DNA from 3 places in the Flavobacterium sp. 9 genome. Region 2 is predicted to be linked to each of the others. Evidence: riboswitches for the same ligand, from Rfam matches in the RefSeq annotation. Region 2 holds a riboswitch; each other region holds the start of a gene.
The links. A riboswitch is a leader RNA that binds a small molecule or an ion and turns the genes downstream of it on or off. The one in region 2 is predicted to bind cobalamin.
Positions count from the first base shown of each region.

Region 1: it holds a riboswitch for cobalamin, as region 2 does, so the genes downstream of both, CLU81_RS07780 (TonB-dependent siderophore receptor) here and CLU81_RS23220 (TonB-dependent siderophore receptor) in region 2, are expected to answer to the same signal.
Region 3: it holds a riboswitch for cobalamin, as region 2 does, so the genes downstream of both, CLU81_RS14820 (DUF5074 domain-containing protein) here and CLU81_RS23220 (TonB-dependent siderophore receptor) in region 2, are expected to answer to the same signal.

Region 1 covers NZ_PEEU01000001.1:1,999,029-2,002,317, reverse strand. Annotated here, with positions in the region: gene CLU81_RS07780 (TonB-dependent siderophore receptor) at 1-1,746, opposite strand, end outside; cobalamin riboswitch at 1,773-1,976, opposite strand; gene cobC (alpha-ribazole phosphatase) at 2,044-2,580, opposite strand; gene CLU81_RS07770 (adenosylcobinamide-GDP ribazoletransferase) at 2,565-3,289, opposite strand, start outside.
Region 2 covers NZ_PEEU01000001.1:5,549,061-5,552,349, forward strand. Annotated here, with positions in the region: gene CLU81_RS23215 (ABC transporter permease) at 1-554, shown strand, start outside; cobalamin riboswitch at 1,122-1,357, shown strand; gene CLU81_RS23220 (TonB-dependent siderophore receptor) at 1,502-3,289, shown strand, end outside.
Region 3 covers NZ_PEEU01000001.1:3,587,282-3,590,570, reverse strand. Annotated here, with positions in the region: tRNA gene CLU81_RS14825 (tRNA-Phe) at 1-29, shown strand, start outside; gene CLU81_RS14820 (DUF5074 domain-containing protein) at 514-1,833, opposite strand; cobalamin riboswitch at 2,168-2,362, opposite strand; gene CLU81_RS14815 (MFS transporter) at 2,606-3,289, shown strand, end outside.

The DNA of each region.
Region 1 (3,289 bases), 3.6 Mb from region 2:
GAAAGTGTCGAGAAATTTAAAATCATAGTCAATTCCGATATTCGAAACATTATAATCATTTATTATATCCTTCGGGTCATTATTTTCGGTTGTATAAACAAAACCATTAAACATAAATTGATAATAAGCTGAAATTCTATTTCTGGAATAAGAAACAGATCCAGTTACTTTATTTAACGGAACATAGAAAAGCTGCTTTTTGGTTTCATCATTTTTTGAAGCCGTATAAGCATAAGTGGCATTTGCGGCAAAGATGTTTTTACCAAACTGTTTTTTCCAGCTTAATAATGTTTCAGCACCATAACTATTTACTTTATCCGTATTTTGTGGAGACCAAATACCGTTGCTTCCCGGAATCCATTGCAATAAATCTTTTATTTTCATGTAATAAAAGGTTTGAGTCAATGATATATTTTTGAAAGTGAAAACATTACCAATTTCTGCCTGATAAGAACTTTCAGGTTTTAAATTTGGATTTCCGCCTTGTTCCCAGTACAAATCATTAAAAGTCGGGATTCTGAAATTTCGTGATAAATTCAATTTCAGATTATACAATTTGCTAAATTGATACGAAGATCCTAAAGAAAATAGGAGAGGAGATTGATAATTGTCTGTAAACTCTTTTCTAATTCCGAATTCATTTTTCCAATCTGTCGAAACATCTTGTTTAACCAATAAAGCAGCCGAACTAATTTCTCTAACGTGATCTCCAAAACCAGTTCCGTAACCTTTAGTTCTGTTGTAATCCAGAACTCCGTTTATTTGTGTTGATTTAGAAATTTTATATCCTAAATCTGCTTTTGTGATAAAGCTTTCTGTTTTTCCATAAGTGAAAAAATTAATCGCATTATCAGGATAATATTGATAGTTTTCGAATATATATGCTGCTTTCAGATTAGTGGTAAACTTTCCATAATCGCCGTCATATTCTAATAAGTTTCGGTTAAAACCATTTACATATCTGGTTTTAGTTTCCGTTTCAGATACTAAAGAAGTGTTTCTATCTGTATTAGAAGTTTGAGTGTATAATTTCAAACTATTTTTTGCGTCAAATTTGTAACCAACATTTGCGCTCATAGTTATTATATCATACTGACCGTTTTGATTCCAGCGTTGTTCGCCTTTCCAGTTGTATTTATGGATGTATTTGTAATCATTTGTCGAACTATTTTTTGAAAAGCCAATTTGCGCGCTCCATTTTTCATTCGAAATATTAGTTTTAAAATTGATTCCAATAGTATTGAAACTTCCGTAATCAAGTTTTAAATTAGTCTCAAACCGACTATAAAATGCCAAATCGTTGTTTAAATGTACAGTTCCTCCAACGGCTCCGCTTCCATAAATAACACTTCCGCCACCAGCTTTTACACTTATCGAATTATAATCAGAGCCAGAAATAGTATTGAAATCAGTACTTCCGTTCATCTGAGAATTGATATTAATTCCGTTCCAGATTACTGCGGTTTGTGATGCAGTAGTTCCTCTAAAAGAGACTGTAGAAAGCATTCCACGGCCGTATTCTTTAAAATAAATAGTGGAATTAAAGTTTAAAAGATCCGTTAATAAAGCCTCATTTTTATTAATGACAGAATCATTAAGCTTTAAAACGGATTGTGAATTGGAGTATTTTTTAAGATTTGCGTCAGAAACTACGACTTCTTTCAATTTGGTAATAGAGTCGTTCTGCGCCGAAATAATTTGGCACAACAGCAATAAACAAAAAGCAAACCGTTTTTTTAAAGTCATAATTTCTAAACTCTTTTTCCCGAGAGCTCGATATTCGTTACAAAGGCAGGTCTCCTGGCTTGCGTCTTGTTGTTTACCTTCCCATTCGCCGGGGCGAGCAGTGGTTTTGTAGTTACAACAAGCATTCTTTTCAGAACAAAGCTTACAGTTGCGGGTACAGCTCAAGAATTATTACTTGATTCCCTTTTAATGTGTTAAAAATGAACACAACCTTAATTTCGTGCAAAGATAAAGTTAAAATTATCGAATTTTCAAATTTGTTTCACTTTTTAAAACAAATTCTAAACAAAATGGTGTTTAAAGTACTATTTTTATTACTTGACCAAAGTCTACCTTGTTGTTGAAAGCATCTTTTAGAGGCAATGAAGTTTGATGACATAAAATACTTCGTATAACGCCGGCATGCACTACAAGAATAATAGGATTTGTTATTTTTTTTGAAATTAAATCAGATAAGAAATCTCCAACTCTTTGATGTAATTCAACAAAAGATTCTCCATTCGAAACCTTAATATTGACAAAATCTTCCATCCAGGGATTAAGTTCTTCTTGTGGAATATTATCCCAGTTTTTCAATTCCCAATCGCCAAAATTCATTTCCATTAAACGCTCTTCTTTTTCAAAAGAAATAGTTTTGATATTCTTCTCGATATATTCAGCCAGAATAACACAACGTTTTAAAGGACTTGAGAAAATAATAGCTTCTGAAGGTAATTGCGAAAGAATGTTTTCAAAAACTAAATCAAAAGGTTCTGCCAGATCTACATCAGATTGTCCGTAACAAATGCCTTTTTCACAAACAGTTTCAGTGTGACGAACTAGATAAATTTCCATACCAATAGAATACTTAAATAATAAACAACCTCACAAACCTGCTGCGTTGCGCCAAGGCAATCTCCTGTGTAGCCATCAATCCAATTCTGGAAATATCGGGCTAAAAAATAACGCATTATAAAAACCGGAATTAAAGCCAAGAGAAATTTATATTGAAAATAAGAGAAAACCAACAACGGAAGTAATCCGAAGAAAAATGATCCTGAAATTTCTTTCCAAGTATGTTTTTTAGCAATTGGTTTGCTTTTACTCGAAGCATCATCACGAGAATATTCATGCGTGAAAATAATTGAAATTGCAGCCAAACGACTCAAAGCGTGAGCAGAAACAAATAAAAGGAGAATAAGAAGATAAGAGTTTTTACCATCGAATAGCAAAATAGATTCTGAAAGCAATTTGAACTTCAATAAAAAGAGCAAAACTAAACCAATTGCTCCATAAGCACCAATGGCGCTGTCTTTCATAATCATTAGAATTTTTTCTTTGGTCCAGCCTCCGCCAAAACCATCACAAACATCAGCAAATCCATCTTCATGAAAAGCTCCGGTTGTCAATATCGAAGCAATAATAGCTAAGATTACAGCTGTTTCGGTAGATAAAAAAAGTGAAAAAAGATAGAATGCTAAAAAAGAAATACCTCCAACAATCCAACCAATGAAAGGGAAATATCGGGTTGCTTTATTCAAATAATCAGGATTGTGATCAATGT
Region 2 (3,289 bases):
TAACGCTTGTTGGAGGATTTTTGTCGGCATTAAATATTGTAAAAGAAAAAGAAGCCGGAACAATCGAACAAATCAATGTTTCGCCCGTCAAAAAATATCACTTTATATTAGGAAAACTGATTCCGTTTTGGATTCTGGGCAATGTTGTATTTACCTTAGGATTATTGGTTGGATGGCTGTTTTATGGAATAATTCCGTTAGGAAATCTATTGGTTTTATACGCTTTTGTATGCGTTTATTTATTGGCGATTTTGGGTTTTGGTTTACTGATTTCAACCATTTGCGAAACGCAGCAACAAGCGATGCTTATTATGTTTTTCTTTGTCATGATATTTGTTTTAATGGGCGGTTTATTTACGCCAATTGATAGCATGCCGGATTGGGCAAAAACGGTTTCGAAATTTAATCCCATAAGTTATTTTATTGATGTTATGCGAATGGTAATCATCAAAGGAAGCGGTTTTAGGGATATTTCAAAACATATTCTGATTATAATAGGTTTTGCAATTGTATTGAATTTGGCTGCAATTCTTAATTACCGAAAAACATCTTAAAATAAAGTAAGTCAGTTTGATAAAATATTGATTTTTATTTGGTTAGTTGATTTAAAATTAAGTATTTATTCTTTATTTGGATCACTATAAATGAATTAAATTTGATTCGAAGATTAATCTCGCAAAGACGCAAAGTTTTGGTCATTTTGATTTCTATGATAAAATTATTTTTTAGGAGCTAATCCCGCTATCCGTTTCAATCTTTTGTGGCTCCCGAAGCCTCGGGACCGCCACAAAAGGATTTTCACTTCTATCGGGGCTAGGACAATCATTTTCATAATAGTATTCTCGTCTAGTTTGTCATTTCGAGGAACGAGAAATCTCCACAAGTAGCTCGACAAAGATTGGTGACTTTGATTACGGAGTTACTTGTGGAGATTTCTCGTTCCTCGAAATGACAAAATCTTTGCGATTTTATGTCTTTACAAGAAATTTGGTCACTATAATATGTGTTTAATTAATTACTTCTAATAATCTAGTTTTATTTTTAAAGCATTAACTTTTAGATGTATAGACTTCTATTTTCTGTTTTTTTTAAGAAATTAGATATTAACTGATGTGTTTATGTATCTTTGCGCTCGCAATGGTTTAGCTATTCTTTTCGAGTTTAGCTGACGAAGAGGGAATCAGGTGCAAATCCTGAACAAGCCCGTTACTGTAAATTCCATGCAACATTTTGACTGATTCAATCGCTTTTTAAGCCTTTGAAATCGAATCTTTTGCCACTGCATTTTTTCTAAATGTGGGAAGGCTGATCAAAATGGGAATAAGTCAGGAGACCTGCCAATGCTTATAATTTCAAACTCTCGTGGACCAGAGTTTTGAGACAAACACAAATATCAAACTAACATTTGATTTCGATTTTACCGTTAACAACTATTTAGTTAAATAGAGTATTTTTTATGCACTTATGTGAACATAGGCGTTTGCGTCTAATACATAGTGGATTGTTTGTATTTGCATGGATTTTATTTTTGAATCCGATGTATGGACAAGATAATCCTCTGAAAAATAATAAGGAGTCAGATTCTTTAAAGAAACATCAATTGAATGAGGTTATTGTAACCACAAGCAAGCGTGAATTTAAGGTAGAATCTCCTATGCCTGTCCAAATATTGTCAGGAAAACAGCTTGAAAAACTAAATAGTCTTTCTGTTGCAGATGCTGTGCGTTATTTTTCGGGTGTGCAACTAAAAGATTATGGCGGAATTGGCGGTTTAAAAACTATAAATGTCAGAAGTTTAGGAAGTGCTCATACAGCAGTTTTTTATGACGGAATGAGTGTTGGAAATGCGCAAAACGGACAAGTAGATCTCGGAAAATATTCACTGGATAATATCGAAGCCATTGAATTGTATAATGGACAAAAATCTACTATTTTTCAGCCTGCACGAGGTTTTTTCTCTTCGAATACGCTTTTCTTAAAAACAAAAATTCCTGATTTCTCTTCTGGAAAAACCACAAAAATAAGAGTTGGCGTAAAAACGGGTTCGTTTGGACTTTTTAATCCTTCTTTTCTATATCAACAAAAATTATCGTCTAATTTCTCTCTTACAGCAAGTACAGAATGGCTTAAAGCCGATGGAAAATATAAGTACAGATACCAAAAGACGAATGGTTATGATACAACGGCTGTCAGGCAAAATGGCGATATCACGGCTTTAAGAAGTGAATTGGCATTACAGGCAAAAGTTGGAACTACGGGTCAGGCTACATTAAAAGCTTATTATTATGATTCTGAACGTGGACTTCCGGGAGCGATTTTAGCCAATAAATATGAATATGTACAGCGGCAATGGGACAGAAATTTCTTTGTTCATGGTTCTTTTCAAAATTCATTTTCGAAGAATTACGAACTGCTTGCCAATATAAAATTCAGCAGAGATTATAATCGGTACATTGATCCTGATTATAAAACATTGCAAGGCGCGCTGGATAATAAATATTATCAAAATGAATTTTATGCTTCTGTTGTAAATCAATATACGATCAAGGAATGGTGGAAAGTTTCTTTGGCAACAGATTTTTCGATCAATACACTTACTGCTAATTTATACCGATTTCCATATCCAACCAGATATTCTTATTTGGGCGCATTATCTACAGAAATGCATTGGTCAAGACTTGATATTCAGGCAAATTTGTTAGGCGCATATGTCGACGAACAGGTTAAATATTATCAGCAAGGAGATAGTCAGCACGTTTTTTGTCCGGTTGTATCCGCTTCTTATCAACCTTTTGATACTAAAAAATTCAGGGTTAGAGCATTTTATAAAGAATCTTTCAGAATGCCAACTTTCAATGATTTGTATTATACTTTTATCGGAAACAGCTCTTTAAAACCTGAATTTACTACGCAATATGATTTTGGTTCCACTTATATTATTGAGCCGAAAAAGTTTCTGCAATCGGCTTCCTTTCAGGCAGATGTATATTATAATCACGTAAAAGACAAAATTGTTGCGATGCCATCTGCCAATTTATTTCGATGGACGATGATGAATCTTGGGGAAGTTGATATCACAGGTTTTGAATTGAATACCAATTTTGTATTCCGTTTTCCGGAAGAAATATTTCTGGATTTGGGCTTGAGTTATACGTATCAAAAAGCAATTGATGTTACGCCAAAAGGCACAACTTACGGAGATCAGATTCCGTACACGCCAATGAACAGCGGAACAGCAACTTCGTCTATAAGCTGGAAAAACTGGCAGTTGAACTACAGCTTTATTTAT
Region 3 (3,289 bases), 2.0 Mb from region 2:
TGTCCCTGGTTCGATCCCTGGAGGTACCACAAAACCCGAATAGAAATATTCGGGTTTTTTGTTTTTAAATATTTTCATGAAAAGCTTAATTGCATCGGATTTAACCGCAAAGTTCACTAAGATTTTTTGTCTTGGATTGTGGTTAACAAACACAAAGTTCGCAAAGCTAGATCAACACAACGCTTTGCGAACTTTGTGTTTTTATAAAACCTCTACCTTAAAAAATCTTTGTGTTCTTTGTGGTTATATATTTCTCCACAATATTTCCTCTTGATCTATTTAACCGCAAAGATTCGCTAAGTTTTAATCCCTAAAATGATAACCGTATTTAAAACATAGCCCAAGGTTTCAACCTTGGGACGCAGTATATGATCGCATATATTTTGTATCCCAAGGTTGAAACCTCGGGCTATGTTACAATATTATATGCAAAAAGGTTCGCAAAGTCATAAATTAAACTTTGCGAACCTTTGCGTAAATCTTAGCGCGCTTTGCGGTTAAGAAATAAAAAAATTATTGTTGAAATACAGAAACTGCAGGGAAATAATATCCTGAGAAACTTACCGTTTCTGTTTTAACACCAGAATCAGCATTGAATAAGTAAAGATTATTTATTGCGAAATTTGCTCCAAATCCTTCATTTACTGTATTTACAACCAAAGTATTTTTCAGACGATCGTAACCAATTCCTGAACCATATAATATATTAGATTGTGTCAAAGTAATAAAAGGTGTTGCCAAAGATGCAGCCGTACCAGTATATTTATAAACTTGTTTACCACCACTCCAACTTCCGTTTTTAGCAATAAAAACATTGTTTTTGGCTGCTGTAATAGATCCCGGATGCCATGCTCCCCAGCTTCCATAAGCTTGAAAACCTAACGGAATTTCTGTTACTGCAAGCGTACTTGAATCTATACTTATAAGGTTTGTGCCTCCCGCTGCCCAAACTTTTTTATCATCGGTAACGGCAAATCCTAGAACCATAGCCGGAATCGTTTTTACAACTGCAAATGTTGAAGCATTAAGAACAATAACTCCTTGTGAAGCAGATAATGCAAAAACATAATTACCCACTTTAACAATATCTCCAACCTGACCTGTAACACCAGCAACTTGTCCGTTTAATGCCATTGTATTTAGATTAAGCTTATAGATACCATTCCCAGAAGTCAATAATGCTTGATTTTGATCAATACCAACTAACGCACGCCAGTCGTTTCCGCCTTGAGCCGGAATTCTTTTTTCTTCTTTAAGTGTATAAGCATCTGTAACAACAACAGGTCCGCCAACTTTAGAAACTAAGTATAGTTTTTTATTAAAGATCGTTCCGAATTCTAATGTAGACGATTCCGGTTTTAAATCTTTACCTGGATTTGCTTTTACAAAAACACTGTCTTCGATTTTTTTTGTATCATATCTATAAAACCCAACTGTTCCTGTTCCGTGTCCATACCAACCTTCGTTGATCATGAAAAAACCGTTTTCATAAGCTCCTAATGCAAGAAGATTATAGGTTAGAGACGTTTTTCCTCCATCATTTTTTGCCGTCATTGTAACTTTAAAATCACCTCTTGTTTCTGGTTTGAAAACATAAGTAGAATCAGATCCTACAACTTTTCCGTCTACGGCCCATTCGAAAGAAACATTGTTTCTATCTGTTAATTTTGAACTTAATTTTAGTACTTTTCCTATAGTTAAAGTGTCTTTTAATTGTTGCTGACCTTTTATTGCTGGAGGAGCTGTAAAATTGTCATCATTATTACACGAAACTGTTAGGATCATTAAAGAAGCAATTGCAATTAACTGCTTGGAAAAAAATTGGTTTTTCATCATTAAATATTTAAAATTATATTACTTAAATCTTTAAATCGATGTACAATTTATCTTCAGCAAAAGCTTTATAAAATAAGCTTCTGTCTGCCTTTATTTAAAAAGCAAAACATCTTGTACAACGATACGTTTTAATGATTTTTTTAATGAAGAAAAAGTATGTATCGAAAAGAAAAACACCCAACAGGAAATTGTTTTTACGATATCATATTTGCAGAAAAAAAATCTCATAAACTCTTTTTATGGCTTACGAGAATAGAATAACCAAACAATACCATTATCACATAGAGTGAAAAAGTATTGGTTTTAATTCAAGCTTCAATCCCCGAAAGCTATTTATTACTATAAAAATGGCAGGTCTTCTGACTTGCTCCCTACACCCAGCCTTCCCTTTCAAAAAATGAAAAGTGACGTATTAAAGGGTTTCAGTTAATGAGCTTACAGCTGCGGGACAGTTTTGGAGTTACACCAAATTCCCTTTTAATGTCAATATTTATTCAATATGACAACCATTTTCTGTTTTAAAATTGTTCTGCAAAACTAGTGTTTTCTTTCTTAAGAAAACAACACTTCTTTATATTTAGAAGCCCTCACTATAATCTTCAATCTATAATTTATTTCGAATTATTAGGCATTTACTGATAGAAGAAAAACAAAGTCAATAAGTGAACTAATTTTGTTAAAAAAGTATTGAACAAATAAAAAAATATCTCATATATTCGTAAAATGTTACTTAATTATTCAATTAATTATCAAAAACACAAAATATTTTATGAGTAAAAATTCTACAAAAGGCATTTGGAAAGTAATTTCAGCCTCGTCAATGGGAACGATGATTGAATGGTACGATTTCTATATTTTTGGAAGTTTAGCTGTTGTAATTTCCACTAAATTCTTTCCAAGCGACAATCCAACTGCGGCTTTTTTATCTACGTTAGCCACTTTTGCTGCAGGATTTGTAGTCCGTCCTTTTGGAGCATTATTTTTTGGAAGACTTGGTGATATTATTGGTCGGAAATATACTTTTATGGCAACTTTATTATTAATGGGAGGCTCTACATTTTTAATTGGTTGTATTCCCAGTTATGAAACTATTGGTTTTCTTGCACCTTTACTCGTTTTAATTCTACGTTTATTACAAGGACTTGCTCTTGGTGGCGAATATGGCGGCGCAGCTACTTATGTTGCAGAACATGCTCCGGTTGGACAAAAAGGATATTGGACTTCCTGGATTCAAACCACCGCTACAGTTGGTCTTTTTATTTCATTAATGGTTATTCTCGCTACTAAAAATATTCTTTCTGCCGAAGCTTTTGATTCCTGGGGATGGCGTGTTCCGTTTTGGGTTTCTATTGCAATGGTTGGTGTCTCGTATTTGATTCGGAAAAACATGGATGAATCTCCTGTCTTCGCCAAAGCAAAAAAAGAAGGAAAAACGAGCACAAATCCGCTAAAA